DNA from 2 places in the Mesorhizobium sp. WSM4810 genome. Region 2 is predicted to be linked to the other one. Evidence: riboswitches for the same ligand, from Rfam matches in the RefSeq annotation. Region 2 holds a riboswitch; the other holds the start of a gene.
The links. Region 2 has a riboswitch for thiamine pyrophosphate ahead of thiC (phosphomethylpyrimidine synthase ThiC). Riboswitches for the same ligand answer to the same signal wherever they lie in the genome.

Region 1 (15,304 bases), on a different contig from region 2:
TTCCAACCGGCCCGGCTGGCTGGCCGATCAGGCACACTGGCAGGAAAAGACGCGCGAAATCGAAGACAGATTGTCGGATGCGCTGCATGAGCGGTTGACGAAACGCTTCGTAGACCGCAGGACTTCCGTCCTCATGCGGCGCCTTAGAGAAAATACCATGCCTGAAGCCGAAATCAGCCCAACCGGAACCGTCCTCGTCGAAGGCCACCATGTCGGCGAGTTGCAGGGGTTCCGCTTCACCGCCGACCAGAGCGCCGGCGGCGAGGACGCCAAGGCGGTGCGCACAGCGGCCCAGAAGGCGCTTGCAGCCGAATTCGAGGCGCGGGCCGAACGCTTCGGCGCCTCGGCCAATGGCGACATCGCGCTCGGCTCCGACGGCACGCTGCGCTGGATCGGCGCGCCGATCGGCACGCTGGTCGCAGGCGACGAGCCGTTGAAGCCACGCCTGGTGCTGCTGGCCGACGAGCAGCTCACCGGTCCCGCCCGCGACAAGGTCGCGGCGCGCGCCGAGCGCTTCGTCAATTTCCAGATCGAGTCGCTTCTGAAGCCGCTGGTCGACCTCAAGAACGCCGAGCAGATCACCGGCATCGGCCGCGGCATCGCCTTCCAGCTCGTCGAGAATTTCGGCCTCATCAACCGCCGCGACATCGCCGAGGAGATGAAGTCGCTCGACCAGGAAGGCCGCGCCGCCCTGCGCCGGCTCGGCGTGCGCTTCGGCGCCTACCACGTCTTCGTGCCCGCGCTGATCAAGCCGGCCCCGGCCGGACTGGTGACGCTGTTGTGGGCGCTGCAGAACGACGGCAAGGACAAGCCCGGCTTTGGCGACGTGGTTCACGCGCTGGCCTCCGGCCGCACCTCGGTGGTCATCGATCCCACCTTCGACAAGACCTTCTACAAGCTGGCCGGCTACCGCAATCTCGGCCGTCGTGCGGTGCGCGTCGACATCCTCGAACGGCTGGCCGACCTGATCCGGCCCGCAACCAACTGGAAGCCGGGCCTCGGCCAGCGCCCCGACGGCGCCTATGACGGTCAGTCCTTCATGGTGACGCCGCCGATGATGTCGATTCTCGGCGCCACGGCCGACGACATGGAAGAGATTCTGAAAGGCCTCGGCTACCGGGCCGAGCCGAAGCCGGCTGTCGAGGTGAAGGCACGGCTCGAGGCACAGGACAATGCCGCGCGCGAAGCCGCCGCGGCCAAGCAGGCGGCGGAGGCACAAGCCGAGCAGGCCAAGGCAGCGGAAACCGCGATTGCCGACGCAGCCGCCGAGGCGCCGGCCGACAGTCCAGAGCCGGATGCAGTGGCAGAAGCCACGGCGGAGGCTCTCGCGGAACCCGCTGCCGAAGCGGAACCTGTCGCAGAAGCTCAGCTGCAAAGTCCGCCTGAGGTCACGGTAGAGGGACTGCCTGCAGCTGAAGCCGCAGCTCGAGAGGCAGCACCCGAAACCGCCGTGCTTGAGGTCGCACCGGCGGAGCCGGCTTCCGAAGCCTCGCCCGCAACGGCAGCAGTCTCGGCCGAACCTGCCGCGGCGGCGGAAGCCGCCACCGGCGAGGCTGCTCCAGAGGCCGAGAAAGAGGCAGAGGAACCAAAACCCATCCTGTTGTGGCGGCAGGGCCGCTTCGACCAGCGCCCACGCCACCGCCACCACGACAACCGGCCCCGTGACAGGGACAATCGCCCGCGCAGCGGACAAGCAGCGCGCGATGGCCGCAGCAACGCGCCGGCAGAGGCCGGGCAGCAGGCCGGCGCTCCAGGCGACCGGCCCGCCCGTGAAGGACGCCGCGACGGCGCCGGCAAGCCGCGCTTCGACCGCAGCAAGTTCAAGCCCAAGCCCCAGGGCGAGCCAGGCGAACGGCGCGACGGCAAGCCGCAGGGCGAGCGCCCCGATCGTCGCGAAAGCCGGCCCGACTGGAAAGGCGGCAGGCCGGACGGCAAGGGCGGCGCGCCTGGTGGAAAGCCCGCGTTCCAGCCGAAGCCTCGCGAGGAGCGTCCGGTGCGCTTCGACCCGGATTCCCCCTTCGCCAAGCTCGCCGCGTTGCGCGACCAGCTGAAGAAGTAAGTTCGTTCGCTCCGATGGTCACTGGTGCCCGCCAGCGCATCGACAAATGGCTGTTCTTTTCGCGTGCGGTGAAATCGCGCTCGCTGGCGGCGAAGCTGGTGGTGGCCGGACGCGTTCGCATCAATCGCGACAAAGCAGCGCAGGCCTCCGATCTGGTCCGCCTCGGCGACGTCCTGACCATCACTCTCGAGCGGCGCATCTTCGTCTGGAAGGTGCTCGGCACCGGCAGCCGGCGCGGTCCCGCCGAGGAAGCGCGCTTGCTCTACGAGGATATCTCGCCGCCGCCGGCACCAAAGGGCGAGGCCGTTCGCGATGCGATCCCCGCACTGCGTGATGCCGGCAGCGGCCGCCCGACCAAGAAGGAACGCCGGGAAACCGACCGGTTGTTCGGCGACGACTGACGCATAACCGGCTTTCGTCGCATCACCGGCAGGAAATCCATTCCGGAAACACCGGCATCACGCGCAATGGCTGCCCTTGCAAGCGGCAGGCAAAGACGTTACCTCACCAAGAAAGCCTACCGCATCGGCCCACAAATCGATATCGATTTTCCAAGAGCACGATGCGTGGATTCAAAGTGTTAGAGCGTACCTTATGCGTCCGATTGGACGCCACGTCGCCCTGATAAAACGGGACGTCCCGGAGCCGACCGATGACCTATGTCGTGACCGATAATTGCATAAAATGCAAATACATGGACTGCATCGAGGTCTGTCCGGTCGACTGTTTTTATGAGGGCGAGAACATGCTCGTCATTCATCCCGACGAGTGCATCGACTGTGGCGTCTGTGAACCGGAATGCCCGGCCGACGCGATCAAGCCGGACACCGAGCCAGGGCTCGACAAATGGCTGCAGATCAACACCGAATACGCCGATAAATGGCCCAATATCACCGCCAAGAAGGAGCCTCCGGCCGACGCCAAGTCCTTCGATGGCGAGGCCGGCAAGTTCGAAAAATATTTTTCTCCCGAGCCCGGCCAGGGTGACTAGCGCTCGACCGCGAAAATCGAAATCGATTTTCGGAAGGACTATGCGCCAGATCAAAGTGTCACAGCGTCCTTGCGCGTCCAAAACGAGCGCGTGGCACCGTAATGGCGACGCCGGTTTGATCGGCGTCACGCGTGCTGACAGGCACCGCACGTTAACTGCCTTGACAGGCGGAGATCGCGCTTGACCTTCGCGCGTGCAGCAAAACCTTGATTCTTCCGACTTTTTGTGCTACACGAACCAAACATGCCGGTGACACAACGTCGATTTATGGCGCAAACGCCCCAAATCACTGAAAGGTGAATTTTTCAATCCGGACCAGAGTGATCTGGGGCAGGCAGTCGCGACTATGCGATTTGCCGCCCTCGGCTTTTCCGGTGGGTTCGTAGTTGTGCGGCTAACGATCGGTACCCGATCGCGCGAGTTCGACCGGCAGAATGCCGGTTCCACACCAAGGAGTTCATGGCGTAATGGCAACAATCACCCCGCAGAAGAAGTCCAGCGCAGCGCGTCACGGTTTTAAGACGGGCGAGTACATCGTCTATCCGGCGCATGGCGTCGGCCAGATCGTCTCGATCGACGAGCAGGAAGTTGCGGGCCACAAGCTGGAACTGTTCGTCATCGACTTCCAGAAGGACAAGATGCGTCTGAAGGTTCCGGTCGCCAAGGCGACCTCCATCGGCATGCGCAAGCTGTCGGAAGAGGATTACGTCGATCGCGCGCTGAAGGTCGTGCAGGGCCGCGCCCGCGTCAAGCGCACCATGTGGTCGCGCCGCGCCCAGGAATATGATGCGAAGATCAATTCCGGCGACCTGATCTCGATCTCGGAAGTTGTGCGCGACCTCTACCGCGCCGACAATCAGCCGGAGCAGTCCTATTCCGAACGCCAGCTTTATGAGGCGGCACTCGACCGCATGGCGCGCGAGATCGCGGCCGTCAACCGCATGTCGGAAACCGAAGCGGTGCGCCTCATCGAGGTGAACCTCAACAAGGGACCGAAGCGCGGCGCCAAGGCCGACAACGAAGAAGCCGAGCAGGAAGAAGCAGCCTGAGCGCTTCTCGCCTTAATTTGGAAAAACCCGGCCTCGCGCCGGGTTTTTTTATTCCTAAGCTCGTCGCGTTTGACTGGATTCATGCGACGCGCTTTAGGTTGTTGTTGTTGTTATGCATGTCGTGATCGCAAAACCACCGCGCGCCCTGCATTAGTGATCGTCACCCCAAAACCGCTACGCACTTTTTGGGCGACATGCCTTAAATTTCGCCACCGGTTTCCTTCTCTGCCTCCTGCTTCAGCGTCGCGATAAACCGCTTGGTTCGCTGGCGCTCCGGATTGCTGAACAGAACCGCGGCGGGGCCTTTCTCGACGACGCTGCCGGCGTCGAGGAACACCACCTCCTGCGCGATTTTGGAGGCGAGGCGCAAATCATGCGTCGCCATCACCATGGTGGTGCCCTCGCTGGCGAGCTGGCCGAGCACGTCGACCACCTCCTGCGCCAGTTCCGGATCGAGCGCCGAAGTCGGCTCGTCGCACAGCAGCACTTTCGGCGATGGCGCCAGCGCCCGGGCGATCGCCACGCGTTGCTGCTGGCCGCCTGACAACGTCGCCGGCCAGGCGTCGGCCTTGTGCGCCATACCAACCTTTTCGAGCAGGGCGAGCGCCCGCTCGCGCGCTCGCCCGGCCGGCCATTTCAACACCGTCACCAGCCCCTCCATGACGTTTTCGATCGCCGTGCGGTGCGGAAACAGCTGGAAATTCTGGAACACCATGCCGGTCTGAAGCCGCAGGCGCTGGATGGCCCTGCCGGGAACCTTGCCGCCGGGATGGAATTCGAGCGCGTCGTCGCCGATGCGCACCGTGCCCGAGGTCGGGATCTCGAGCAGGTTGATGCAGCGCAGAAGCGTGCTTTTCCCACCGCCCGAGGGGCCGACAAGGGCGGTGACGCTGCCTTCCTCGATGGTGACGGTCACGCCCTTCAGCACGAGATTGTCACCAAAGCGCTTCTCGATGTCGGTGAGGCCGATCATGGGCGCGCCTCGAGGAAGCCGCCATAGCGGTTGAGCCGCTTTTCCAGGCGCGTCTGCAACGCCGACAGCACCGAGCTCAGCGCCAGGTAGAGAGCCGCCGCCTCGACATAGAGGATTAGCGGCTCGTAGGTGGTGGCGACGATGCGCTGCGCCGCCTGGAACATCTCCGGCACCGTGATGGCGGCGGCCAGCGATGTATCCTTGACCAGCGAGATGAAGGTGTTGGACAGCGGCGGCACCGCGACGCGGCCCGCTTGTGGAAGGATAGTGCGTCGCATCGCCTGGCCCCAGGTCATGCCGATCGAATAGGCCGCCTCCCACTGCCCCTTCGGCACCGAGCCTATGACGGCGCGGATGATCTCCGACGTATAGGCGCCGATATTGAGTGTGAAGCCGATCAACGCGGCTGAAAAGGCGTCGAGCAGGATGCCGACCGAGGGCAGGCCGTAGAAGATCAGGAAGAGCTGCACCAGAAGCGGCGTGCCACGGAAGATCCAGACATAGAAGCGGACCACGGCGACCAGCGGCTTCGGGCCGAACAGCCGGACGAGCGCTGCGACCAGTCCTACGAAGAGACCGAATGCGAACGACAGCAGCGTTAGCGGCACGGTGAAGATCAGCGCGGCCCATAGCAGCGTGGGCAACGAATCCAGCATCAATTGCAGCCAGTGCGGCACGAAAACTCTCCTTGCGAGATTGCCGCCCAAAAATCGGCCCGGCAGCATCGAGGCGCGACCATAGTGTCGTCATATCACGCCAAAAGCGGCGGCCGTCAAAGACGGCTCGCCGCGATCCTTTGCCATGCGGGCCGGCAACCGGCCCGCTCCGTGAAATGCGCCTACTTCGAAACGTCCTGGCCGAAGTAAGTGTCGGCGATCTTCTGGTAGGTGCCGTCGGCCTTGATATCGGCCAGCGCCCGATTGATGGCGGCGACCAGTTCCGGATCGCCCTTGCGCACGAGCACGCCGGAATAGTCGGCATTTTCTTCCTGCGCGGCGATCTTCACGTTGGCGTCGGGCTTGTGCTTCTTGAAATCGAGGAAGGACAGGCTGTCGTTGATGGTGGCATCGGCGCGGCCGGTAAGAAGCAGCTGGATCGATTGGTCGAAACCATCGGTACCGACGAGTTCGGCGCCGTTCGCTTCGGCGAGCTTGCCGAAATTCGAGGTCAGCGACTGCGCCGCCTTCTTGCCCTTCAGGTCGGCAAAGCTCTTGATGTCGGTATTGTCGCCGCGCACGATCAGCACCGCCTTGGAAGCAATATAGGGATCGGAGAAATCATACTTGGCCTTGCGCTCCTCGGTGATGCCGACCTGGTTGATAACAGCGTCATAGCGCTCGGCGTCGAGGCCGGCGATCAGCCCATCCCATTTGCCTTCGAGGAATTCGGCCTTGACGCCGAGTCGCTCGGCGATCGCCTTGGCAATCTCGACGTCGAAGCCGACCAGCGCGCCCGAGGCATCATGATAGGTGAAGGGGGCATAGGTACCTTCCGTGCCGACCTTGAAGACACCGGCCTGCTTGATCTGATCGAGATTGGCGCCGGCATGGCCTGATGTGCCTGCCAGTACCTGCAGTGTTGCGGCGACGATAAGCGATTTGAGCCATTTCATTTTTCTGTGATCCCGTCATTGGCCGGCGTCCGGGGCCGGCGTCCGGCGCATTTGTGAGCGCCGGAAACTGACAGATGCAGCCTGGCGAAATAAGGAACCAGATTTCAAAAATGAGACACTTTCGAAATCCAATTCTCAAAACTACATCGACTCACGCCAACCGGCCGAGGAGCGACCGCCGTATCGAGCGTTCGAACAGTGCAATCCACGCGACATCAGCGGCGGAACCATTCGCGCGGGTGGCACGTTTGTTGGCTGTTGTAGGGCGCGGCGTCGCCAATTCAACCACGATGCCAGCTCAGGGGCGAGCGAACGCACCGCAACGCCCGGAACAGGGAGCGTGGCATGATGGAAGATACGGCAGGGCGAACCATGGTCCGCGCGGCGATGAAAGCCCCCTATCTCGAGCGCGACGAGGAGCATGTTCTCGCGCTGCGCTGGAAGGAAAACAACGACCAGCAGGCACTGCACCAAATCGCCATGGCGCATATGCGGCTGGTTATTTCCATGGCCTCGAAGTTCCGCCACTATGGCCTGCCCCTCGGCGACCTGGTGCAGGAGGGCCATGTCGGCCTGCTGGAGGCAGCGGCCCGTTTCGAACCGGAGCGCGAGGTGCGGTTTTCGACCTATGCGACATGGTGGATCCGTGCCTCGATGCAGGACTATATCCTGCGCAACTGGTCGATCGTGCGCGGCGGCACCAGTTCGGCGCAAAAGGCGCTGTTCTTCAATTTGCGGCGCCTGCGCGCCCGCTTGGCGAACGGTGCCGAGCCGATCTCGAACACCTCGCTCTACCGCGAGGTGTCGGTGGCGCTCGGCGTCTCCGAGGCGGATGTGGCGATGATGGACTCGCGCCTTTCGGCCCCGGACAGTTCGCTCAACCAGCCGCTCGCCGACGATGCGGGCGCCACCGAGCGAATGGATTTCCTGGTTTCGGACGATCCTTTGCCGGACGAAGTGGTGGGCGACACGATCGATGTCGAACGCCGCTCTATCTGGCTGAAAACCGCGCTCGGCGCGCTCAATGCCCGCGAGCTCAGGATCATCGAGGAACGCCGGCTGAGCGACGAGGGCGCGACGCTCGAAGCCCTCGGCGAGGCGCTTGGCATCTCCAAGGAACGCGTCCGCCAGATCGAGGCACGCGCCATGGAAAAGCTCAAGATAGCGCTGGTGAAGCAAAACCCCGAGTTTCTGGCGACCGCCGCCTAGGGTGTGTTGCGATTCAGGTTAGGACGAGTCGGAGTCGAACACGGGCGCGAAGCGACCAAACCAGGTGGTTTCCGAGAACCGGAGCGGAGCGTACATAAAGTACGTGAGCACCGGCCTACGCCGGCCGTAGCCTTACTGCCGCGACCGCTCATGAGTGCTCCGGCCGGCGAAGGTCGGAAGCGCAGGAAATTGCCGTTTGCGGGCCGGCATCACCTGAATATCGACACACCCTATCTGTCGGTGATGATCTTGACCTTGTCGCCCGCCGAAACGGCTGCGCCGGGCGACATTGCATTGAGCACCCTGAACAGGTCGAGCTTGCGGTCGACGCCGACCATCTGCGCCGCGAGCGAACCCATGGTCTGTCCGGGCCGGACCGTGACGACGCGGATATGCAGCGGCTTCAGCGCTGCTTTTTCGGCCGCGCTCAAGATCCGGAACGAGCCGCTGACCGAGCGCGCCACCGCGTCCAGCGAGGTGCTGGCGGAGGGGGCTGCCGTCAGCAGCCGGTAGACCTGGCCGCCGGCGCGGATCACCGCGATGCCGAACTGCCAGCCCTCGGCGCTGGCATGCGCCGTCGCCGCCTCGTTGCCGTTGATTGTTTCCTGGCGCACGCTGCTTTGGTCGAGACCGGCCACCCAGCCGCTGCGGAGGTAGTCGGTCAGCGATCGGTTCCTGTCGATCGAGACGCCGTCGAAGCGGATCGCTATGTCGCCCGGCCCGGTTGCCGTCACCGCCGCGGCCGAGTTGTCGATGATGAAGCCGTCGGGCACCGAGAACGACACGCCGAGCCCCGGATGCAGGAAGGTTTCGCCACGCACATAGCCTTCCTCCGGCGTGTCGCCATAGAGCAGCCCGTCTATGCCGGCGAGGAAGGCGTCGCGGTCGCGCGTGCCGACGCCGGGCGCGCCGAACTGGCGGGCGTGGCGCTGCGCCAGATCGATGCGTTGCGGCGTGTTCGGGTGCGTTGCCAGGAAGTCGAGGCTGGCGTCGGTGGCGCCGCTGATCGAGCGGAAATCGGTGTAGGCCGACATGGACTGCAGGAAGCGGCCGGCGGCAAACGGATCGAAGCCCGCCTCGCCGATCGACTTGATGCCGATGCCGTCGGCCTCCAGCTCCTGATTGCGCGAGAACTGGGCAAGCCGCAACTTGCCGCGGATCAGTGCCGCCTTGGCGGTCGGGCTGTCGCCGAGCACATCCGAGACGACTTTTGTCGCAAAGCCTTCCTCGGCCTCGAGCTGCTGGCGCTGCAAGCCGTGGTTTGCAGTAACATGGCCCATCTCATGCGCGATGACCGCGGCGAGCTCGGCCGAATCGTTGGCCAGCGCCAACAGGCCGCGCGTGATGTAGAGATAGCCGCCAGGCAATGCGAAAGCGTTGACGTTGGGCGAATTGAGGATCGTGATGCGGTAGGTCTGGCTCGGGTTGGCCGAAACCACCGTCAGGCTGCCGACGACTTTGGCGACCATGCGCTCGAGCTTGGGATCGGAATATTCGCCGCCATAGGTCGCGAGGATGCGCGGATGCTGCGCCTTGGCCATTTCGGCGACCTTGCTGTTGGCGGCAACATTGTCGACGGTGACCGGTTTGCTGGAAGGCTGGAAGCCGGATTCCTGAACGTCCGGAGGCGTGAACATCTGGCAGCTTGCCAACGCCATGGCAAAGCCGGCCAGCGCCAGGAAGCGCGCCAGCGGTTTCCTTCTCACTCTGTCTGTGCCGGTCGGCAGAACAGCTTCCTTTCGGCTCTCAGCACATGGCCCGAAAATCGGGCATCGATTTTCAGATCATGCGCAAAATCAACTGCCACAGCGTCGTTCGAGCCCACGAGCGCGGATGGCACCGTAGTGGCAAATCACAACCTATGCCGGACCAGTATCGGAGGACCTAGCCACACTACTTTGACCATGGCAAGCAAACGCCACATCGCCTGAAGCCGGTTTGGCCGTAAATTATGTCCGCTTCCGGGCAACATCTCGTGATCCTGCGCCAAACGGACCTGCACCGATATAGCGCCGAAAGGCTTCCGGTCCAGCCTTGGTAAAAAAATCGGCGACAGTCCCGGTTGCGGCAACCGTGCCATTGTCCAGGAACACCATGTCCTGGCCGATACGGTGGGCGTCCTCCGGCTGATGGGTGACGAACAGCACCGTCATGCGCCGCTCCGCTTGGAGGTCGGCTACCAGATCGAGCATGTCGTCGCGCAAGGCCGGTCCGAGCGAGGCGAACGGTTCGTCGAGCAAGAGCACCGGCCGGTCGCGCACCAGGACGCGGGCGAGCGCGACGCGCTGCCGCTCGCCGCCGGAGAGTTCGCGCGGCAGGCGCCGTTGCTTGCCGGCAAGGCCGACGCGCTTGAGCGCCCCGGCGATTGCAGCGTGGTCGGCCTCGGTCAGCCTGAGCGATGGCGAGCGGCCAAGGCCGACATTTCGTTCGACCGAAAGATGGGCGAAGAGATTGTTTTCCTGGAACACCATCGACACTGGCCGCGCCGAAGGCGGTTTGCCGCCGACATCGCCGCCACCGATCAGCACGCGGCCCGATCGCGGCGTCTCGAAGCCGGCCACCAGGTTGAGCAGTGTCGATTTTCCCGAGCCGCTCGGCCCCATGATGGCGGTGATCTTCGAGGCGGCGAACTCGACATCGAATAAAAACGGCGCTTCGCCATAGCTGAACGAGACCTTTTCCAGCCGCACAGCCGTACCGTTTTCGCTGTTGAGCATCATGATTTTTCTCCCCGTCCCAGCCAGTCCGCGGCCAGGACAAGCGCGAGACAGACCAGGCCGAGCAGCAATGCCAGGCCGGCCGCGTCCATCGTGCGGTAGCTACCCATGCGGGCCAGCAAGAGATAAGGCAGCGTCTGCAGGGAGTCGCTGCCAAACAGGGCAATGACGCCGAGATCGCCGAGCGACAAAGCCATCGCGAACGCGAAACCGGTGGCGAGCGGCCGCCGCAGCGACGGCCAGTCGACCAGCCGGAAACGATTCCAGCCCGAAATGCCAAGCAGCAAACAGAGCCGCTCGTGGCGTTCGCTCGCCGCATCATAGCCGGGGCGAATGGCGCGGATGGCAAACGGCATCGCCATCACCGCATTGACGGCGACGACCATGACAGGGGCGATGGCAAAGACGTCGCTGACGGTCCGCAGGAGCAGGAACCAGCCGGCGCCGATGACGACGGGCGGCACGACGAGGACGAAGCCGGCGCCGGTATCGGTGGCGTATTCGAGCAGCGTCCTGGCGCCGACGCGACGCCTCAAGGCCAGCGCCCGGCGTGCCATGACCAGCGACAGCGACAGCGCCACTGCAAGCAGCGCCGCCAGCAAGGCGAGCACGGCGCTGGTCAGCGCCGCTTGCCGCACCGCGCTCTCGCCGGCCAGCCGGCCGAGATCGGCGCCAAAGCCTGACGTCACCGTGGCCGCCATCGGCCCGGCGACGAACAGCAAAGCGAGGATGATCAATGCTGCGTTCAGCACGGTCTCGGCGGCGCCGGCCGAAAGATAGCGGCGCGAAGCCGCCGGCAGGTTGGCGTCGCCGACGGTATTGGCGCCGAGCCGCATCAATGCCAGCACGACGACGAAGGTCAGCGCGATCTGCAGCACTGTCAGCGTCACCGCGCGGGCAGGATCGAAATCGAAACGCAGCGCCTGGTAGATGGCGACCTCCAGCGTCGTCGCACGCGGCCCGCCGCCCAGCGTGAGCACGATGGTAAAGGATGTGATGCAGAGCATGAAGACAAGCCCGGCGACGCCCGGCAGCGCCGCGCGCAGCGTCGGCCATTCAATCAGCCGGAAGGCGGGCCTGGCGCCCATGCCGAGTTGGCTCGCCAGCCGCCACTGGTCGGCCGGCACTGTCGCAAGCGCTTCGAGGAACAGCCGCGTCGCCAGCGGCAGATTGAAAAAGACATGGGCGACGAGGATGCCGGACAGGCCGTATATGCCCGGCCAGCCCTGACCGCCGATCGCGCTGAGCACGCCGGCAAAATAGCCTGCACGGCCATAGAGTGCCAGAATCCCGAGTGCTGCGACGATGGCCGGCAGCGCGAGCGGCACGGCGAAGAGCTGCAGGATCAGGCCGCGACCAAAGAAGCGCGGATGCCGCGACAGCGCCCGCGCCACGAACAGCGCTGGCACGACGGAGAGCAGTGTCGACAGCAATGCCTGCCACAACGTGAATCGGGCGACGCGGAAGAGGTAGGAATCGAAGGCCGACGCGGCGCCGGACGGATCGCGGGCGCCTTCGACGATGAGCCCGGCGAACGCGCCGCCGATCAGCAGCGCAACAGCGGCAAGCGCAATTGTGCCGGCGGTGACGCGGGGGTCGGCAGGATATCCGGTACGCATGCCGCCCTGCCTAGTTCAACGATCGTCGAAGCAGAAAATATGGCTGAGGCCGAGTTCCCGGCGCCGTAGAGTGATCATCTCTCAATCACAAGCTACTTGCTCATCACCGACAGCCATTCGTCGACCCAGGCCTTGCGATTGGCGGCGACCTCTTCGGGGCTGAAAAGCAACGTCTTGGTCGGCTTGACGAGCTTGTCGAAAGCCGGATTGAGCGGCTTCTCGGTCTTGCCGGCAGGGAACATCCAGTTGGTCTCGGGAATGACATCCTGGAATTTCGGCCCGGTCATGAAAGTCAGGAACTGTTTCGCCAACGGGTTCTTCGCACCTGATTTGGTGATGCCGGCAACCTCGATCTGCAGATACGCGCCCTCGTCGAAGGACGCTGCCTGATAGCGTTGGGTGTTTTCGGCGACCATGTGATAGGCCGGCGACGTGGTATAGGACAGCACCATCGGTGCCTCGCCCTTGGTGAACAGGCCGTAGGCCTCGCTCCAGCCCGGCGTCACGGTGAGCACCTTTGCCTTAAGCTTGGCCCAGGCTTCGGGCGCCTTGTCGCCATAAACCGACTTCACCCACAACAGCAGGCCGAGACCGGGCGTCGAGGTGCGCGGATCCTGAATGACGATCTTTTCATCGGCATTGCCCTCGACCAATTCCTTCAGGCTCTTCGGCGGCGTCTTCAGCTTTTCGGTGTCGTAGACGACGGCGAAATAACCATAGTCGAACGGCACGAAAATATCGTCGCTCCAGCCGCCCGGCACCTTGACGTCGATGACGGCACCATGCGGCGAAAACAGGCCGGTGGCCTTGGCTTCCGCCGTCAGATTGGTGTCGAGGCCGAGCACGATGTCGGCCTTGGTCGCGGCCCGTTCGAGCCCGACGCGGTTGAGCAGGGCGACGCCGTCGGCGACCGCGACGAATTCGAGAATACAGCCGCATTCGGCCTCGAACGCCTTCTTGACCGCCGGGCCTGGACCCCATTCGGCGGTGAAGCTCTCATAGGTATAGACGGTGAGTTTTTCCTGCGCGGATGCCGGCCCGGTGCCGGCGAGAACGGTCGCCGCGAGCAGCACTGCCGAAACAAGTGTGTATAAAAACGTGCGCATCGGCGCCTCCTTCGTTGGCGTTGAAGGGAATTGAGGCGTCGGGTTGTCCGAAACGTCTAATCCCTCCGCCGGTACAAACCGGATCAGGTTCAGCGGGTTGGCAGGTTGCCTCTCAGCCGGCCCGCGAAGATCGCGTCCAGCACCCCGTTAGAGCGCTTCGACACATAGGCCCGGCCCATCTGCGGCGCAAGCGGAAGTTTGCCGGGCATCCAGACCGCGGCCTTCCGTTTCGCAAGCAGGGCTGGTAAGGGCCACGCATATGAGCAAATTCACCATCCTGCTTGGCGGCGACCTTATCGGCACGCCGCTGCTCGACCGCCAGGTCGAAGGCACGCGTGTCATCGCCGCCGACGCCGGCATCAGCCATGCCCGGACTCTGCGCCTGACGCCGGAACTCTGGGTCGGCGACTTCGATTCGGTGCCGGCGGATTTGCCGGACGAGCTCGCCGCCGTGCCGCGCCAGGTGTTTCCGGCAGAAAAGGACAAGACCGACGGCGAACTGGCTATCGCCGCCGCGCTCGAACGCGGCGCGACCAGCCTCGTGCTCGCCGGCGCGTTCGGCGGCAAGCGCACCGACCACGCCTTCCTGCACCTGGCGCTCGGGGTCCGGCTGGCCGAGGCAGGGACAGAGGTGCTTTTGACCAGTGGCGCACAGGAAGGCGTGCCCTTGCTTCCCGGAAAGGCCGGCTTCGACTACGCCGACGGCACGCTGTTTTCGATTCTCGGCTTCTCCGACCTTGCCGGTCTGACCGTGACCGGCGCCAAATGGCCGCTGAACCATGTCGAGGTGGCGTTCGGCTCGTCGCTGACCATTTCCAACGAGGTCAAGGGCCGGCTCGAAGTCGCGCTGGGCAGCGGCCGCGCGCTGTTGCTCGCCCATCCATTCCCCCTACCTGAAAGCTGACATGGCGCCGCCGCTTCTCAATCTCGACGGGATAAAACTGACCTTCGGTGGCACGCCGCTGCTCGACGGGACGGAACTGACGGCGTCGGCGGGCGACAAGATCGCTCTGGTCGGCCGCAACGGCTCGGGCAAGTCGACGTTGCTGAAGATCGCTGCGGGATTGATCGAGCCGCAGGATGGCGAGGTGTTCCGCCAGCCTTCGGCAACAGTGCGCTACCTGCCGCAAATGCCCGACATGGATGGTTTCGCCAGCGTCCGCGCCTATGTCGAGGCGGGGCTCGGACCCGCCGACGATCCCTACCGCGCCACCTATCTGATGGAGCATCTCGGCCTGTCAGGCGAGGAACGGCCGAACGATCTCTCCGGCGGCGAAGCCCGCCGTGCTGCCCTGGCCCGCGTCATGGCGCCGGAGCCCGACATTCTCCTCCTCGATGAGCCGACCAACCATCTCGACCTGTCGGTCATCGAATGGCTGGAGGAGGAGCTCGCCCGCACCTCTTCGGCGCTGATCGTCATCTCGCACGACCGCCGCTTCCTCGAGCGCGTGTCGCGCGCCACCGTCTGGCTCGATCGTGGCCAGACCCGCAGGCTGGACAAGGGCTTTGGCCATTTCGAGGAATGGCGCGACACCGTTCTGGAAGAAGAAGAGCGCGAGCAGCACAAGCTTGGCCGCCAGATCGTGCGCGAGGAGCACTGGCTGCGCTATGGCGTGACGGCAAGGCGCAAGCGCAACATGCGCCGGCTCGGCGAATTGCAGACCATGCGCCAGCGCTTTCGCGGCCATCGTGGCGCCGAGGGTGCGGCGACGATGGTGGCCAGCGACGCCGCCGAATCGGGCAAGCTGGTGATCGAGGCCAGGAACATCGAGAAGAGCTTTGGCGACCTCACCGTGGTCAGGGGTTTCTCGACCCGCATCCAGCGCGGTGACCGCGTCGGCCTGGTCGGCCCGAACGGCGCCGGAAAGACGACGCTGCTGAAGATGCTGACCGGCGAATTGAAGCCGGACTCAGGCACGGTGCGACTCGGCACCAATCTGGAGATCGCCACGCTCGACCAGAAACGCGA
Region 2 (15,304 bases):
CGCCGCTGACCGATCTGAAGCCGCAGGAGAAAGACGTGCTGCGCGGACTGATCGAGAAGATCGCCGCCTAGCTGCCGCGAGATCGGCAAATTGTCGGCCGCACGGGATGAGGAGGATCGTCTCGTGCGCCAGCCAAAAACGGAAGATCCCAAACGGAAGCTCAAAGGGAGGAGTGACATGAACAGAAGCATTCATGCGATTGCAGCTGTCGTATTGATGACCGCTGCCGCGCCATCGGCCGTCGCACAGGAAGCGGCGCAGGAGATCCGTATCGTCCTGCCGGAGCAGCCGGCCAATCTGGAGCCCTGCGGCACCATCATCACCAATGTCGGCCAGATACTCAGCCAAAACGTGGTTGAATCGTTGACCGTCATCGATCCGGTCAGCGGACAGCCCCAGCCGAAACTGGCGACGGAGTGGACCAGCGTGGACCCGACCACCTGGCGGATCAAGCTGCGCGAGGGCGTCAACTTCCAGGACGGAACCGAACTCAATGCGGATGCGGTCGTCTTCTCCATCAACCGGATGATCAGCGGCAAGCTTACCTGCAGCAACATTGCGAAATTCGGCGATGCCAAACTGACGCTGACGCCGGTCGACAAGCTGACCGTCGAAATAAAGTCGGACAGGCCCGAGCCCATCATGCCGACGCTGTTGAGCGTGGTCATGATCGTCTCGCCGAAGACGCCGGTCGACCAGGCGGTGAACGATCCGGTCGGCACCGGCCCGTTCACGCTGTCGACCTTTTCCCCGCAGACCGTGGTGCTGGACGCATTCGACGGCTATTGGGGCAACAAGCCGCAGATCACCAAGGCAACCTATGTCTGGCGACCCGAATCCTCGATTCGAGCCGCCATGGTGGAAACCGGGGAAGCCGACCTGACACCGTCGATTGCCATCCAGGACGCCAGCAATCCGGAGACGGATTTCGCCTACCTGAACTCCGAAACCACTGCCATCCGCATCGATGCCGCCGAGCCGCCGCTCGACGACCTGCGCGTGCGCAAGGCGCTCAACCTGGCGATCGACTGGGAGGGCCTTGCGCAGCTGTTCGGCGACGACGTCAAGCGTGCGTCGCAGATGGTCGTCTCCGGGATCAACGGCCATGACGATGCGCTCGAGCCTTGGTCGTATGATCCGGAAGAGGCGAAAAAGCTCATCGAAGAGGCGCGCGCGGCGGGTGTCGCGGTCGACACCGAGATCAAGCTCATCGGGCGAAACGGCATCTATCCGAACGGCGCCGAAGCGATGGAGGCGATGATGACGATGTGGCAGGACGCCGGTCTCAACGTCAAGCTTACCATGCTCGATGTCGCCGACTGGCTGCGCTATCTGCAAAAGCCGTTCCCGGCGGAGCGAGGCCCCAATCTCCTGCAGATGATGCATGACAACAACAAGGGCGATGCGGCCTTCACGGTGCCGATCTTCTATCGATCGAGTGGCAGCTACTCGACCTTGGCCGATCCGGCATTCGACAAGCAGATAGACGAGGCACTGGCGGCGACCGGCGAAGCCCGCACCAACAGCTTTAAGGCGATTTTCGGCAAGGCCCGCAACGAAGTGGTGGCGGACATCCCGATGTTCCACATGATCGGCTACACCCGGGTTGGCACCAGGCTGGAATGGAAGCCCGATATCACCACCAACAGCGAAATACCGCTGGCCAATATCGCCATCAAAGACTGAGCGATACGGGGGTGCCAGGCGGTCGTCGCCCTGCGCCCCCTGACCCGCTGCCTCCGTCGATATCCGCCGAAGGGCATCCGAAATGATAATCTATCTTGGACGCCGGGCGTCGCACAGCATCCTGTCGGTCATCGGTCTTTTGACCTTGGTTTTTTTCCTGACACGGCTCACCGGCGATCCTTCCGCCTTGTACCTGCCTCTGGACTCGACTGCAGAAGCTCGGGCCGCGTTCGCGCGGTTGAACGGCCTCGATCAGCCGATCCATTGGCAGTTTCTGGGATATCTGCGCGATCTGCTGCAGCTGGATTTCGGTGAATCGCTGCGCCAGAACCGCTCGGCGATGCAGGTCGCGCTCGAGGCGTTCCCGGAAACGCTGAAGCTGGCCGTCGTCGCGATCACGCTGTCGACCGCCTTGGCAATCCTTGTCGGCTCGCTGGCGGCCGCGTGGCCAGGCAGCATCTTCGACCGTATCGCCAGCCTCGTCTCGCTGGCCGGCGCAAGCGCGCCGGATTTCTGGGTCGCCATCGTCGGCATCCTTGTCTTCGCCGTGGGGCTCGGGCTTTTGCCGACATCGGGCACCGGCACCTGGGTCCACTGGATCATGCCGACCTTCGTGCTGATGCTTCGCCCTTTCGGTCTCCTGGTGCAGGTTGTGCGCGGAACCATGCTGTCGGCGCTTGCCTCTCCATACATCAAGACCGCAAGGGCCAAGGGCCTGCCGCGGCAGAAGATCATCTTCGGCCATGCGCTTCGCAACTCGCTGCTGCCCGTCGTCACGGTCGCCGGCGACCTGGCGACCAGCCTCGTCAACGGCGCCGTCGTCGTGGAGTCGATATTCGGCTGGCCCGGCATCGGCAAGTTGATGATCGATTCGATCATCCAGCGCGATTTTGCCGTCGTCCAGTCGACCATCCTGGTGACGGCAACCGCCATCTTCATCCTGAACATCGCGATCGACCTCCTCTACGCGGTTCTCGATCCGCGCATCCGGTACTGAGCCATGACGATCATCACCCCCGACATCAAGCCGGCGGCCGTTCCAGGCAGCGGCCGCGTGCTTTTCGCCTATTTGAAGCGCGACAGGCTTGCGCTCGCCGCCGCCATTTTCCTGGTGATCGTCGTGCTCGCTGCGGTCCTCGGCCCGTGGCTGGTGGGCGATGCCGCTTCGCGGCTGGGCCTGCGCCAGCGCAATCTTGCCCCGTTCTCGCTGGCCAGTGGCTGGATCTACGTCCTTGGCGCCGACACCCTCGGCCGGCCCATCCTGGCCAGGCTGATTGTCGGCGCGCAGAACACATTCGGCATTGCCGCGGCGGCGGTGTTCGCGTCGATGCTGGTCGGTGGAACGCTGGGCCTGATAGCGGGCTATTCGGAGCGCTGGTACAGCCATCTCATCCTGCGCCTCGCCGATGTCGTCATGAGCTTTCCCTCGCTGCTGCTGGCGCTCATCGTGCTCTACACGCTGGGTCCGAGCATCACCAACCTGGTGATCGTTCTCGCCGTGACGCGCATGCCGATCTACCTCAGAACGGCGCGCGCGGAAGTGCTGGAGTTGCGCGAGCGCATGTTCGTCAGCGCGGCGCGAGCCATGGGCGCGAAGCCGGCCCGGATCATCATCCGGCACATCGCCCCCCTGGTCCTGCCGACATTGGTGACGATTTCAGCCATTGATTTCGCGACCGTCATTTTGTCGGAATCGGCGCTGAGTTTCCTTGGCCTCGGCATTCAGCCACCCGACTTCACCTGGGGCGCAATGGTCGCAAACGGCCGCGGCTATCTCGCCACCGCCTGGTGGATCGCATTCTGGCCGGGCCTTGCAATCATGCTGACGACGCTGTCGCTCAACATCCTCTCGAACTGGGCCCGCACCGTCGCCGATCCGCAGCAACGCTGGCGCCTTCAGACATTGCGAAAAGCTGCCCGATGAGCAACGCGACCATTCTCAAGGTGGAGTGTCTGACCGTCGATTTTCTTTCGGACGATGAACCGATACGCGCCGTCGACGATGTCTCTTTCCACGTCAGCCGTGGCGAGACGCTGGTGATCCTCGGCGAAAGCGGTTCGGGTAAGAGCGTCAGCACCAGCACGGTGATGGATCTCATCGACTGTCCGCCAGGCGACATCGTGGCCGGCTCCTGCCTCTTCGATGGCGTCGAACTGTCAGGCCTCGGTGCCGAGGCGCGCCGAAGCATCAACGGCCGCAGGATTGCGATGATCTTTCAGGATCCGCTCGCCTATTTGAACCCGGTCTACACGGTGGGGCGCCAGATCGAGGAGGTCTATGAGAGCCACGGCGCAGAGAGCGGCAAGGGCGCACGCGCCAAGACGATAGAACTGCTTCGGCGCGTCGGCATTCCAGAGCCGCAAAACCGCGTCGACTTCTATCCGCATCAGTTCTCGGGCGGACAGCGCCAGCGCGTGATGATTGCCATGGCGATCGCGTTGAAACCGGACATCCTGATCGCCGATGAGCCGACGACTGCCCTGGACGTCAGCGTGCAAGCGCAGATCCTCGATCTGCTGCGCGATCTCCAGCGCGAAACCGGCATGGCGTTGATCATGATCACCCACGACCTCGAAGTCGCCGCGTCCATGGCGGACCGGATCATCGTCATGAACGGCGGCAAGGTCGTCGAGACAGGCATCGCCAAGGAGGTCTTCAGCAATCCGCAGCACCCCTATACGCGCCGCCTCATCGCCGCCCTGCCCCACGGCAACGCAGCGGAGGCGCCGAACAGGCGTTCGACGGCGATCGCCGGCGAGACGCTGCTCAAGGTGGAACATCTCACCAAGCACTATGAGCTTGCTTCCGGAGCTTTTAGCAGCAAGCGGACGTTCAAGGCGGTGGACGACATAAGCTTCGAGGTCAGGAGAGGAGAAACGCTCGGCATCGTCGGCGAGTCCGGCTCCGGCAAATCGAGCGTCGCGCGCATGCTGTTGGGGCTGAACGCGCCAAGCGCCGGCAGCGCGGTCTTTGCCGGTGAGAACATCTTCGACATGAATGGAAAGCGCCTCATGGCGTTTCGGCGCAAGGTCCAGATGGTCTTCCAGGACCCATACGGATCGATGAATCCGCGCATGCGCGTTTATTCGATCATTTCCGAGCCCTGGGTGATCCACCGCGATATCCTGCCGAAGGACAGGTGGAAGGCTCGCGTGGCAGAGCTCCTGGAACTGGTGGGGCTGCTGCCGGAGCACGCCGAGCGCTACCCGCATCAGTTTTCCGGCGGCCAGCGGCAGCGCATCGCCATTGCGCGCGCGCTTGCCAGCGAGCCGGAACTGATCGTCTGCGACGAGGCGGTTTCGGCGCTCGACGTCTCTATCCAGGCGCAGGTGATCGACCTTCTGGCCGACCTCAGGACGAGGCTCGGCCTCTCCTATATCTTCATCACCCACGACCTGCCGATCGTGCGCCATTTCGCCGACCGGATCATGGTCATGAAAGACGGAAGGATTGTCGAGGAAGGCCAAACCGCGGCGCTGTTCGGGGCGCCTCGCCACGACTATACGCAAAGCCTGCTGCAGGCGGTGCCGCAGCCCAAATGGCTAACGCAGGCTCAATAGTTCGTCCGCGCGCGCCCAGCAAGCGTTGCCGATTGATGGGCCGAATGCGCTTGACAAAATGGCGATCGCCCGCTCAATTTGACCCATTCACCAGGGGGGTCCCGGCAAGGGGCTGAGATACTGCTGGCTTTCGCGGCGCAGTGACCCGTTGAACCTGATCCAGTTCATACTGGCGTAGGGACGGTGCAAGCGCTTTGGGGGAGTCCATGCCCGAAAACCTGTAAGCAGGCAGGCAGAAGCGTCTTTTCATCCTTCCGGCACAGAACTGGGTCTCCAATGCATGAGCAAAGGAGCCTCAAAATGAATGCCATTTCCCCCGCCGTGTCGACGGGACCGCTGCCCGCCTCAAGGAAAATCCACAAACCCGGCCTGATTCACCCGCAGATCAGGGTGCCGATGCGGGAAATCGCCGTCCATCCGACGGCAGGCGAACCGCCTGTCACCGTTTACGATCCGTCCGGCCCCTATACGGACCCGACTGTCGAAACCAGCATCGAAAAGGGCCTCGCCAGGTTTCGCAATGAATGGGTGACGGTGCGCGGCGACGTCGAATTCCACGATGCCCGCAGTGTCAGGCCGGAGGACAACGGCTTTGCGTCAGGTGAGCGCCTGACGCCGGAATTTCCCGTGCGCCACCGGCCGCTAAAGGCAAAAACGGGCCAAGCGGTGACGCAGCTTGCCTATGCGCGCGCCGGGATCATCACCCCCGAAATGGAGTTCGTCGCCATTCGCGAGAATCTCGGCCGCGAGAGCTTACGCGGCGGGATGCAGCGCGACGGCAACTCTTTCGGCGCGGCGATCCCGGACTTCGTCACGCCGGAATTCGTGCGCGACGAGATAGCGCGCGGACGGGCTATCATTCCAGCCAACATCAACCACCCGGAGAGCGAGCCGATGATCATCGGCCGCAATTTCCTGGTCAAGATCAATGCCAATATCGGCAATTCAGCCGTCACCTCGTCGATGGCCGAAGAGGTCGAAAAAATGGTCTGGGCGATCCGCTGGGGGGCCGACACCGTCATGGACCTGTCGACCGGTCGCAACATCCACAACATCCGCGAATGGATCGTCCGCAATTCGCCTGTGCCGATCGGAACCGTGCCGCTCTACCAGGCGCTTGAGAAGGTCGGAGGGATCGCCGAGGACCTGACCTGGGAAATCTACCGCGATACGCTGATCGAACAGGCCGAACAGGGCGTCGACTATTTCACCATCCATGCCGGTGTGCGGCTGCACTACATCCCGCTGACGGTCGACCGGGTCACCGGCATCGTGTCGCGCGGCGGCTCCATCATGGCCAAGTGGTGCCTGCATCATCACCGCGAAAGCTTCCTCTACGAGCATTTCGAGGAAATCTGCGACATCTGCCGCGCTTACGACGTGTCGTTCTCGCTCGGCGACGGCCTTCGTCCCGGCTCGATCGCCGACGCCAACGACGCGGCGCAGTTCGCCGAACTGGAAACGCTCGGCGAGTTGACAAAGGTCGCCTGGGCCAAGGATTGCCAGGTCATGATCGAGGGGCCGGGCCATGTTCCGATGCACAAGATCAAGGAGAACATGGACAGGCAGCTCGAAGTCTGCGGCGAGGCGCCCTTCTACACGCTTGGGCCGCTGACCACCGACATCGCACCCGGCTACGACCACATCACCTCAGGCATCGGCGCGGCAATGATCGGCTGGTACGGCACGGCGATGCTCTGCTATGTCACGCCCAAGGAGCATCTCGGTCTCCCCGACCGCAACGACGTCAAAACGGGCGTCGTCACCTACAAGATAGCCGCGCACGCCGCCGATCTCGCCAAGGGTCATCCGACGGCGAAGGTCAGGGATGACGCCCTTTCCCGCGCACGCTTCGAGTTTCGTTGGGAAGACCAGTTCAACCTGTCGCTCGACCCCGAAACCGCGCGCTCCTTCCACGACGAGACTTTGCCGAAGGAGGCGCACAAGCTGGCGCATTTCTGCTCGATGTGCGGGCCGAAATTCTGCTCGATGCGCATCTCCCACGACATTCGGGCCGAGGCACAGAAAGAGGGCATGGCGGCGATGGCCGCGAAGTACCGCGAGGGCGGCAATCTTTATATGCCGGTGGACGGCGAACCGCCCATGCCGAAGATGCCGGAGCCGTCATGAGGCTGCTGGTCAAAGGGGCTGGCGTCGCCGGCCTCACCGCCGCCTTCGAACTCGCCGCCCGCGGTGCTGCGGTAACCATTGCCGAGACCCGGCATGGCCTTGGCGGCAACGCATCATGGATGGCCGGCGGCATGCTGGCGCCCTGGTGCGAGCGCGAAAGCGCCGAGCAGCCGGTGCTGGATCTCGGACGCGATGCCGCCGACTGGTGGGATGCGGTCCTGCCGGGTCATGTCACGCGGGCCGGAACGCTCGTTCTGGCAACGCCGCGGGATGCGGGCGAACTCGACCGGTTTGCAAGCCGCACGTCGGGTCATCGGCGGATCGACGAAGACGAAATCGCGCTCCTGGAACCCGATCTCGCCGACCGCTTCCGTCGCGGGCTGTTCTTCCCGGGCGAAGCCCATCTCGACCCACGCCGTGCAATGGCGGCGCTGCATGAAAAACTCGCCGGAAGCGGCGTCGAGTTCCGCTTCGGAATGGACGCCCTGCACATGACGGGATTCGACCGCGAGATCGACTGCATAGGAATGGCGTCCAGCGATGAAAGGCTTCGCGGCGTTCGCGGCGAGATGCTGATCCTGCGTACACCGGACATCTCGCTGTCGCGCCCGGTCAGGCTGCTGCACCCGCGTTTGCCGCTCTATCTGGCGCCGCGCGCCGACCATCATTTCATGGCGGGTGCAACGATGGTCGAGAGTCTGTCCACGGAGCCGGTCACGGTGCGGGCGATAATGGAACTCCTGAACGCCGCCTATTCGGTTCATCCCGCCTTCGGCGAGGCCGCGATCGTTGAGACGGGCGTCGGCATTCGCCCGGCGTTTTCCGACAACCTGCCGCGCGTCGAAGCGCATGGCAGGACCGTCGCGATCAACGGGCTCTACCGCCATGGTTTCCTTCTGGCCCCCGCCATGGCGCGTCGGGCGGCCGACCTTGTTTTCGATTCTGACAAACCGGTGGAACTTGCTGATGAAACTGACGGTCAACGGCGAAGCGCATGAGATCACCGCCGCCACCCTGGCGGAGCTTCTCGCGGCGCTCGACTACGAAGGCAACTGGCTTGCAACGGCAGTGAACAGCGAGGTTGTGCACGCGACTGAGCGGGCGCTGTTCCAGCTGAAGGACGGCGACCGGATCGAAATCCTCTCACCCATGCAAGGAGGTTAGCAACGTGATCGAGCTTTACGGAACCAAGCTTCCGTCGCGCCTGCTTCTCGGCACCGCACAGTACCCCTCGCCCGCCATTCTTGCCGATGCGGTCAAGGCATCCTGCGCGTCCGCGGTGACCGTCTCATTGCGCCGCGAAATGGCCGGCGGCAAGGGTGGCGAGAAATTCTGGTCGCTTATCCAATCGCTGCGGCTGCATGTCCTACCCAACACCGCCGGTTGTCACTCCGTCAAGGAAGCCGTCACGACCGCAAATATGGCGCGCGAGGTCTTCGGCACGAACTGGATCAAGCTCGAGGTGATCGGCAATCATGACACGCTGCAGCCTGACGTCTTCGGCTTGGTCGAGGCCGCGCGAATCTTGTGCGACGACGGCTTTGCTGTATTTCCTTACACGACGGACGATCTCGTCGTCGCCGAGCGATTGCTGGAAGCCGGATGCAGGGTGCTCATGCCCTGGTGCGCGCCGATCGGTTCTGCGCTTGGACCGGTAAATATCACCGCGCTCCGCTCGATGCGCGGCCATTTCCCGGATGTCCCGCTGATCGTGGATGCGGGCCTCGGCCGCCCATCTCACGCGGCTCTCGTGATGGAACTCGGCTTCGACGCGGTGCTCCTCAACACGGCAGTGGCCAAGGCCGCCGATCCGATCGGCATGGCGCGCGCGTTCGGCAAGGCGGTCGATGCCGGCCGTGAGGCGTATCGCTCGGGCCTGCTCGAGCCGCGCGACCTCGCCGTCCCATCGACGCCGACAATTGGCCGGGCAGTCTTTCAATGAAACTCGATCCTTTTTATCTGATCGTCGACAGCGCCGCCTGGATTGAAAGGCTGGCGCCGCTCGGCGTCAGGCTGGTGCAGCTTCGCGTCAAGAACCTCGACGAGGCTGCGTTGCGCGCCGAGATCCGTAAGGCGAAGGCCTTGTGCGCCCGTTACAAATGCCAGCTCATCATCAATGACTTCTGGCGGCTGGCGATCGAGGAGGACTGCGATTTCATTCATCTCGGACAGGAAGATCTGCAAGCGGCGGACCTTACCCGGATAAGGGCTGCGGGTCTCCGTCTCGGCCTCAGCACGCACGACCATCTCGAACTCGAAACAGCCCTTGCCGCCAGACCGAACTATATCGCGCTCGGCCCAGTCTATCCGACCATCCTGAAACAGATGAAATGGGCGCCGCAGGGGCTCGAACGGCTTGACGAATGGAAGCGCCGGATCGCGCCGACACCTCTGGTCGCGATTGGCGGCCTCAATCCCGACCGGATCGAGGGCGTCTTCGGTGCCGGTGCGGACAGCGCCGCGGTAATGACCGACATCACATTGGATGCCGATCCGGAAGCGCGAACGCGCCAGTGGATCGAAAAGACGAGCCGATGGCGTTGAGGCGCGAACCGCATGTGCTTGTCGTCGGCGGCTCGGACTCCAGCGGCGGCGCCGGCATAGTCCGCGACATTGAGACGATCTCCGCCCTCGACTTGCGCACCTGCCTTGCCATTACCACCGTGACGGTGCAGACGCATGAAGCCGTCACGCAAATCCACAATTTGCAACCCGGTCTGGTGGCCGATCAGATGCGTGCCGCGCTGCAAGCCAATGCGGTCGGGGCGATCAAAATCGGCATGCTCGCGACGGAGCAAACCATCGTCGCCGTCGCGGATGTGCTGCGCCAAAACCCACAGATACCGGCAGTCATCGACCCGGTGCTGGTCTCTTCTTCGGGTTGGCCGCTTCTGGACACAGGCGCTATCGGCGTCCTGAAGCATGAACTCATCCCGCTTTGCCGTCTCGTCACACCCAACCTCATCGAACTGGCTGTCCTTGCCGGCTCAGACCTGGCCATCGACGAGGACGGCGCATTGCAACAAGGTCAGAAATTGCTCACCGCCGGATTGCAGGCCCTGCTGATCAAGGGCGGCCACGCCGCGGGGTGTCGATCGACGGACATCCTGCTGCGCGCCGATCAAGAGCCCATCCGCTTCGATGCGCCGCGTCTTGGCGGATCGATGCGCGGGACGGGTTGCGCGCTGGCCAGCGCCATCGCCGCGCACCTGGCAAACGGAAGCCTGCTTGAAGACGGCGTGCGCAAAAGCAAGCTGTTGGTTTTCGAGAAGCTTCGGAAATCGATCTCTCGGGATTGAGGCGGTTGAGCTTGGCGGGGGCTTTTCTGGGCAGCAAGCTGGCGGCCGGTTCTTCGCCTTCCTTCGGAGAGTCTCTCAGACAGCACGCGAAGTAAATCGCCTTGTCGGGTCTTGTCTCAAGCGATGTCGTCGCGAATGCAGGCCTTCAAATGGCCATCGGACGTTGTTGCCCGTAATGGCGGGACGATGCCGGCGCAAGCGTCGAGGGCAACCGGGCAGCGGGTTCGGAAAACACACCCGGTCGGCGGATTTGCCGGGCTTGGAATGTCGCCCTTCAGCACCTGCCGGCCTTGCCTGGCCAGCGGGTCGAGCGACGGAATGGCCGAGAGCAGCGCGCGCGTATAGGGATGCTGCGGCCGGGCATAGAGCGCGGCAGCAGGCGCGACTTCCATGATGCGGCCGAGGTAGAGAACGATCACCGTGTCGCAGATATATTCGACGACGGCCAGGTCATGCGAAATGAACAGCATGGTCAGGCCGAGCCGGACCTGCAGGTCGCGCAAAAGATTGATGATCTGCGCCTGAATGGAGACATCGAGGGCAGAGACCGGCTCGTCGGCGACGATGAATTCGGGTTCGAGCGTAAGCGCCCGGGCGATACCGATGCGCTGGCGCTGCCCGCCCGAAAATTCGTGGGCGTAGCGATCGTAGGCATCGACTGGCAACTCAACAGCAGCAAGCGCCTTCTCAGCCTTCGCCCGCCGCTCGCGCCTGCTGCCGATGCCCTGAATATCGAGGCCTTCGGTCAGGATCTGACCGATGGTCATGCGCGGCGACAGGCTGGCGAACGGATCCTGGAAAATATACTGCATCTTGCGGCGCTGGCGAGCCAGAGGCCCGGCGCTCAGCTTGGTGATATCGACGCCGTCAAACCTTATTTCGCCGGACGTCGGCTCGATGAGACGCAGCACCGAGCGGCCAATCGTGGTCTTGCCAGACCCGGATTCGCCGACGAGGCCGACCACCTGGCCGCGCGCGATGTCGAAGGAAATATCGTCCAGCGCCCTGACGACAGGACCGCGCGAGAACGCCGTCGGCGCAAAATGTTTGGTCAGGTTCCTGACTGAAAGGAAGGGATCGTCCACTGTCAGAGATCCTCCCAGCGCAAACAGCGGCTTTGCTGGGTCGACGTCGCCGCGAGCAATGGCGGTACAGCAGTGCGGCAGGCATCGACAGCCAGGGCGCAACGCGGCGCGAAAGAGCAGCCCTTGGGCAGCAAGGCAAGCGATGGAACATTGCCGGCGATGGTCGGCAGCGGCGTTCCTGCTGCCTTGAGCGTGGTGGCTTGGCCAAGCCGCGGCACCGAACGCATCAGCCCGGCGGTATAGGGATGACGCGGACGGTTGAACACCTCGCTCACCGGACCCGATTCCACGATGCGCCCGGCATACATCACCGCGACCCGGTCGGCGATCTCGGCAACGACGCCGAGATTGTGCGTGACGAATAGAATGCCCATGCCGCGTTGCGCCTGCAGCGCGGCCAGCAGGTCGAGAATCTGGGCCTGGATGGTGACGTCGAGGGCGGTGGTCGGCTCGTCGGCGATCAACAAGGTCGGATCGCACGACAAGGCCATGGCGATGGTGGCGCGCTGGCGCATCCCTCCCGACAGCTCATGCGGGTATTGCCGCGCCCGCCGATCAGGGTCGGGAATTCCGACCTGAGCCAGCAGCCGCACGGCATCAGTGGCCGCATCACGGTGCGATCTGCCGAGATGGATGCGGATCGGCTCGGCGATCTGTTCGCCGATGCTGTAGACCGGATTGAGGCTGGTCATCGGCTCCTGGAACACCATGCCGATATCGTTGCCGCGCACCTTGCGCAGCGACTCGGGATCGAGGCCGGTCAGTTCGGTGACCGTGCCGTCCCTGCGCCGCAGCGCGATCGAGCCCTCGGCAATGCGTCCGACCTTCTTCGGCAGCAGGCCGATGATCGACAGGCTGGTGACCGACTTGCCCGATCCCGACTCGCCGACCAGCGCAACCGTCTCGCCCGAACCTATCATCAGGTCGACGTCCTGCACGGCGGCAATGTCGCGTCCGGCGATACGGAACACCGCTCGCAGACCGGAAATCGAGAGGATCGGAGCGTCCACGGTCAGCGCAGCAAGCCGACGTCGCGAAGGATGATGTCGACCTTTGCGCCTTCCTCGTCGTTCAGGCTGCGTTGCGGCCGCGCCATGGTGTTGGAGGCAATGATGCCGAGGCTCCTCATCGCGGTCTTGAAGGCACCGACCCCGGCCGAGCCGGCGCTCGTCCTGCCGAGCGAGATCCAGACGATCTCGAACAGCTTCAACAGCCGCTCCTGCTCTAGGCGGGCCTCGGCGTGCTGACCCGCCTGCATCAGGTTCCACAGGCTGACGTAGCCGTGCGGGTCGACATTGGCGAGGCCCGGCACGACCCCATGCGCGCCCATGGCAAGCACGCTGTCGACCAGGATCTCGGACCCGGTCATGCCGAAAAAATTCGGGTCGTTGGCCATGTCCTTGAGCACATAACGCAGATTGCCGTCGTCACCGCTGGAATCCTTGATGCCGGCGATAACGCCCTCGCTGGCAAGGCCGACGGTGGTCTGGCGCTCCAGCTTGACATGGACGCAGACCGGGATGTCGTAGGCGATGATCGGGATGTCGACTGCGTCCTTGATGTAGCGGAAGTGATCGCCGATCTCGGGCTGGCTGGTGCGGGCATAGAACGGCGCGGTGACCACGACTGCGTCAGCGCCGGCCGATCTGGCGATCAGGGCGTGGTTGATGACGCGATCGGTTGTCGGGTCGATGACCCCGGCGAAGATCGGAACGCGGCCATTGTTGACCTTGACCGCGTGCTCGATGATGGCCCGGCGACCGGCCTCGTCATGGAAGACCACCTCGCTGGTCGAGCCGAGCACGAACAGGCCGTGAACGCCGCCGTCGAGCAGGTTTTCGATGGTCCGCGTGAACGACGCAAAATCGACACTGAGATCGGAATGGAGTGGGGTGACGACGGGTGGCACGACACCGGTAAACAGGGGCATTTTTTCAAAAACCTTCAGGTCAGTTGAGATCGGAACGAGGGTCGAATGCATCGCGCAGGCCATCGCCGATGAAGTTGATGGCCAGCACGGTGAGCACGAGTAAGGCGCCGGGAAACATCCATTGCCAGGGGTATTGCTCGAGCACCACGGTGGAGCGGGCGAGATTGAGCATGTTGCCCCAACTGGCTTCGGGCGGTGCGATGCCGAGGCCGAGGAAGGAAAGGCCGGCTTCGAGCAGAATGGCATTGGCGATCTGCAGCGTGGCGTAGACGACTAGAATGTCGATGCAGTTCGGCAGGCCGTGGCGGAACAGGAGATGCGGCAGCCCCGCCCCCATGCCACGGGCGGCGACGACGAAGTCACGCTCGCGCAGCTCGAGCAGCCGGGCGCGCACCATGCGCGACAGCACCGGCCAGGAGAGCAGCGAGATCACCAGGATGGTCGGCGCGATGCCGGTGCCGGCGATCGAAGCGAGCACGAGCAGGAAGATCACCGGCGGCAGCGTCATGGCGAGGTCGACGAAGCGCATCACCGTGCCGTCGACAAGGCGCCCGCCGAAGCTGGCGACAGCGCCGACCAGGAAGCCGATGACGATCGAGATGGCGACCGAGCAGACGGCGACCAGCAGCGAGATCCGTCCGCCCTGCAGCAGCCGGGCCATGACGTCGCGGCCGACGCCGTCGCTGCCGAGCCAATGAATGGCGGACGGCCCCTTGTTGATCGCCCTGAGATCGATGGCGTTGGGGCTGAACGGCCACCACAGGGAATAGGTCGAGACCGCCAGCAGAATGGGGACGACGATAAGCAGACCGGCGCGCGCCGCACGATTTTCAAAGAACCGGCCGAGCGCGCGGCGAAGCGGTCCCTTGGTTTGCGGCCCGGCTGTCGGGTCGTTTGTCGGAGCTGGTGCGGTGATCGTCATCACGACACCTGGATGCGCGGGTCGACGACGGCATAGACGATATCGGTCAGGAGATTGACCAGAATGACGCAGATGCCGATTACCAGAGTGGCGCCCATGATCACCGGGTAGTCCCTTGTGCCGACGGCGTTGACCAGCAGCAGGCCCATGCCCGGCCAGTTGAACACGCTTTCGAGGAAGATGGCGCCGCCGATCGCTATGCCGACCGTCGACCCGATCAGGGTGATGACCGGTAAAAGCGCATTGCGGGTTGCATGCTTGATGATCACCCAGAATTCGCGCACGCCCTTGGCACGTGCGGTCCGCACATAGTCCTGGTTGAGCACTTCCAGCAGCGACGCGCGCATGTAGCGCATGATCAGCGCGGCGTGTCCGATGGACAGCAGGCAGGCGGGCAGGACCAGGTGCGCGAGCACGTCCGCTACAGAAAAAGGCGCGCCGGCGGTCTGCATGCCGCCTGATGGCGCCCAGCGCAGCAGCACCGAGAAAAAGTACAGTCCCAGAAGTGCCGTCAGAAACGCCGGGCTGGAGATGCCGACGAAGGAAACCACCGACAGCGCGATGTCGGGCAGCGTGTTACGGCGGACGGCGCTGAAGATGCCGGCGGAAATGCCGAGCACGATGGCGATGGCCAGGCCGGTGCCCATCAACAGCGCGGTCGGGCCGATGCGCTCCATGACCAGCGGCAGCA

Region 1: linked by a shared signal. The riboswitch ahead of thiB (thiamine ABC transporter substrate binding subunit) and the one ahead of thiC (phosphomethylpyrimidine synthase ThiC) in region 2 are both predicted to bind thiamine pyrophosphate.

The regions. Positions count from the first base shown of each region.
Region 1 covers NZ_JBVVQV010000005.1:258,639-273,942, reverse strand. Annotated here, with positions in the region: gene AC0L3O_RS10395 (helicase-related protein) at 1-2,059, shown strand, start outside; gene AC0L3O_RS10390 (RNA-binding S4 domain-containing protein) at 2,074-2,460, shown strand; gene fdxA (ferredoxin FdxA) at 2,712-3,050, shown strand; gene AC0L3O_RS10380 (CarD family transcriptional regulator) at 3,518-4,099, shown strand; gene AC0L3O_RS10375 (amino acid ABC transporter ATP-binding protein) at 4,299-5,072, opposite strand; gene AC0L3O_RS10370 (amino acid ABC transporter permease) at 5,069-5,749, opposite strand; gene AC0L3O_RS10365 (amino acid ABC transporter substrate-binding protein) at 5,911-6,684, opposite strand; gene AC0L3O_RS10360 (RNA polymerase factor sigma-32) at 7,030-7,893, shown strand; gene AC0L3O_RS10355 (M48 family metalloprotease) at 8,124-9,551, opposite strand; gene thiQ (thiamine ABC transporter ATP-binding protein) at 9,843-10,610, opposite strand; gene thiP (thiamine/thiamine pyrophosphate ABC transporter permease) at 10,610-12,229, opposite strand; gene thiB (thiamine ABC transporter substrate binding subunit) at 12,322-13,335, opposite strand; TPP riboswitch at 13,379-13,492, opposite strand; gene AC0L3O_RS10335 (thiamine diphosphokinase) at 13,595-14,239, shown strand; gene AC0L3O_RS10330 (ABC-F family ATP-binding cassette domain-containing protein) at 14,241-15,304, shown strand, end outside.
Region 2 covers NZ_JBVVQV010000015.1:117,850-133,153, forward strand. Annotated here, with positions in the region: gene kdgD (5-dehydro-4-deoxyglucarate dehydratase) at 1-71, shown strand, start outside; gene AC0L3O_RS21520 (ABC transporter substrate-binding protein) at 178-1,686, shown strand; gene AC0L3O_RS21525 (ABC transporter permease) at 1,769-2,683, shown strand; gene AC0L3O_RS21530 (ABC transporter permease) at 2,687-3,610, shown strand; gene AC0L3O_RS21535 (ABC transporter ATP-binding protein) at 3,607-5,247, shown strand; TPP riboswitch at 5,330-5,446, shown strand; gene thiC (phosphomethylpyrimidine synthase ThiC) at 5,548-7,377, shown strand; gene thiO (glycine oxidase ThiO) at 7,374-8,375, shown strand; gene thiS (sulfur carrier protein ThiS) at 8,344-8,541, shown strand; gene AC0L3O_RS21555 (thiazole synthase) at 8,546-9,319, shown strand; gene AC0L3O_RS21560 (thiamine phosphate synthase) at 9,316-9,921, shown strand; gene AC0L3O_RS21565 (hydroxymethylpyrimidine/phosphomethylpyrimidine kinase) at 9,912-10,676, shown strand; gene AC0L3O_RS21570 (ABC transporter ATP-binding protein) at 10,793-11,761, opposite strand; gene AC0L3O_RS21575 (ABC transporter ATP-binding protein) at 11,764-12,771, opposite strand; gene AC0L3O_RS21580 (dihydrodipicolinate synthase family protein) at 12,774-13,691, opposite strand; gene AC0L3O_RS21585 (ABC transporter permease) at 13,711-14,613, opposite strand; gene AC0L3O_RS21590 (ABC transporter permease) at 14,613-15,304, opposite strand, start outside.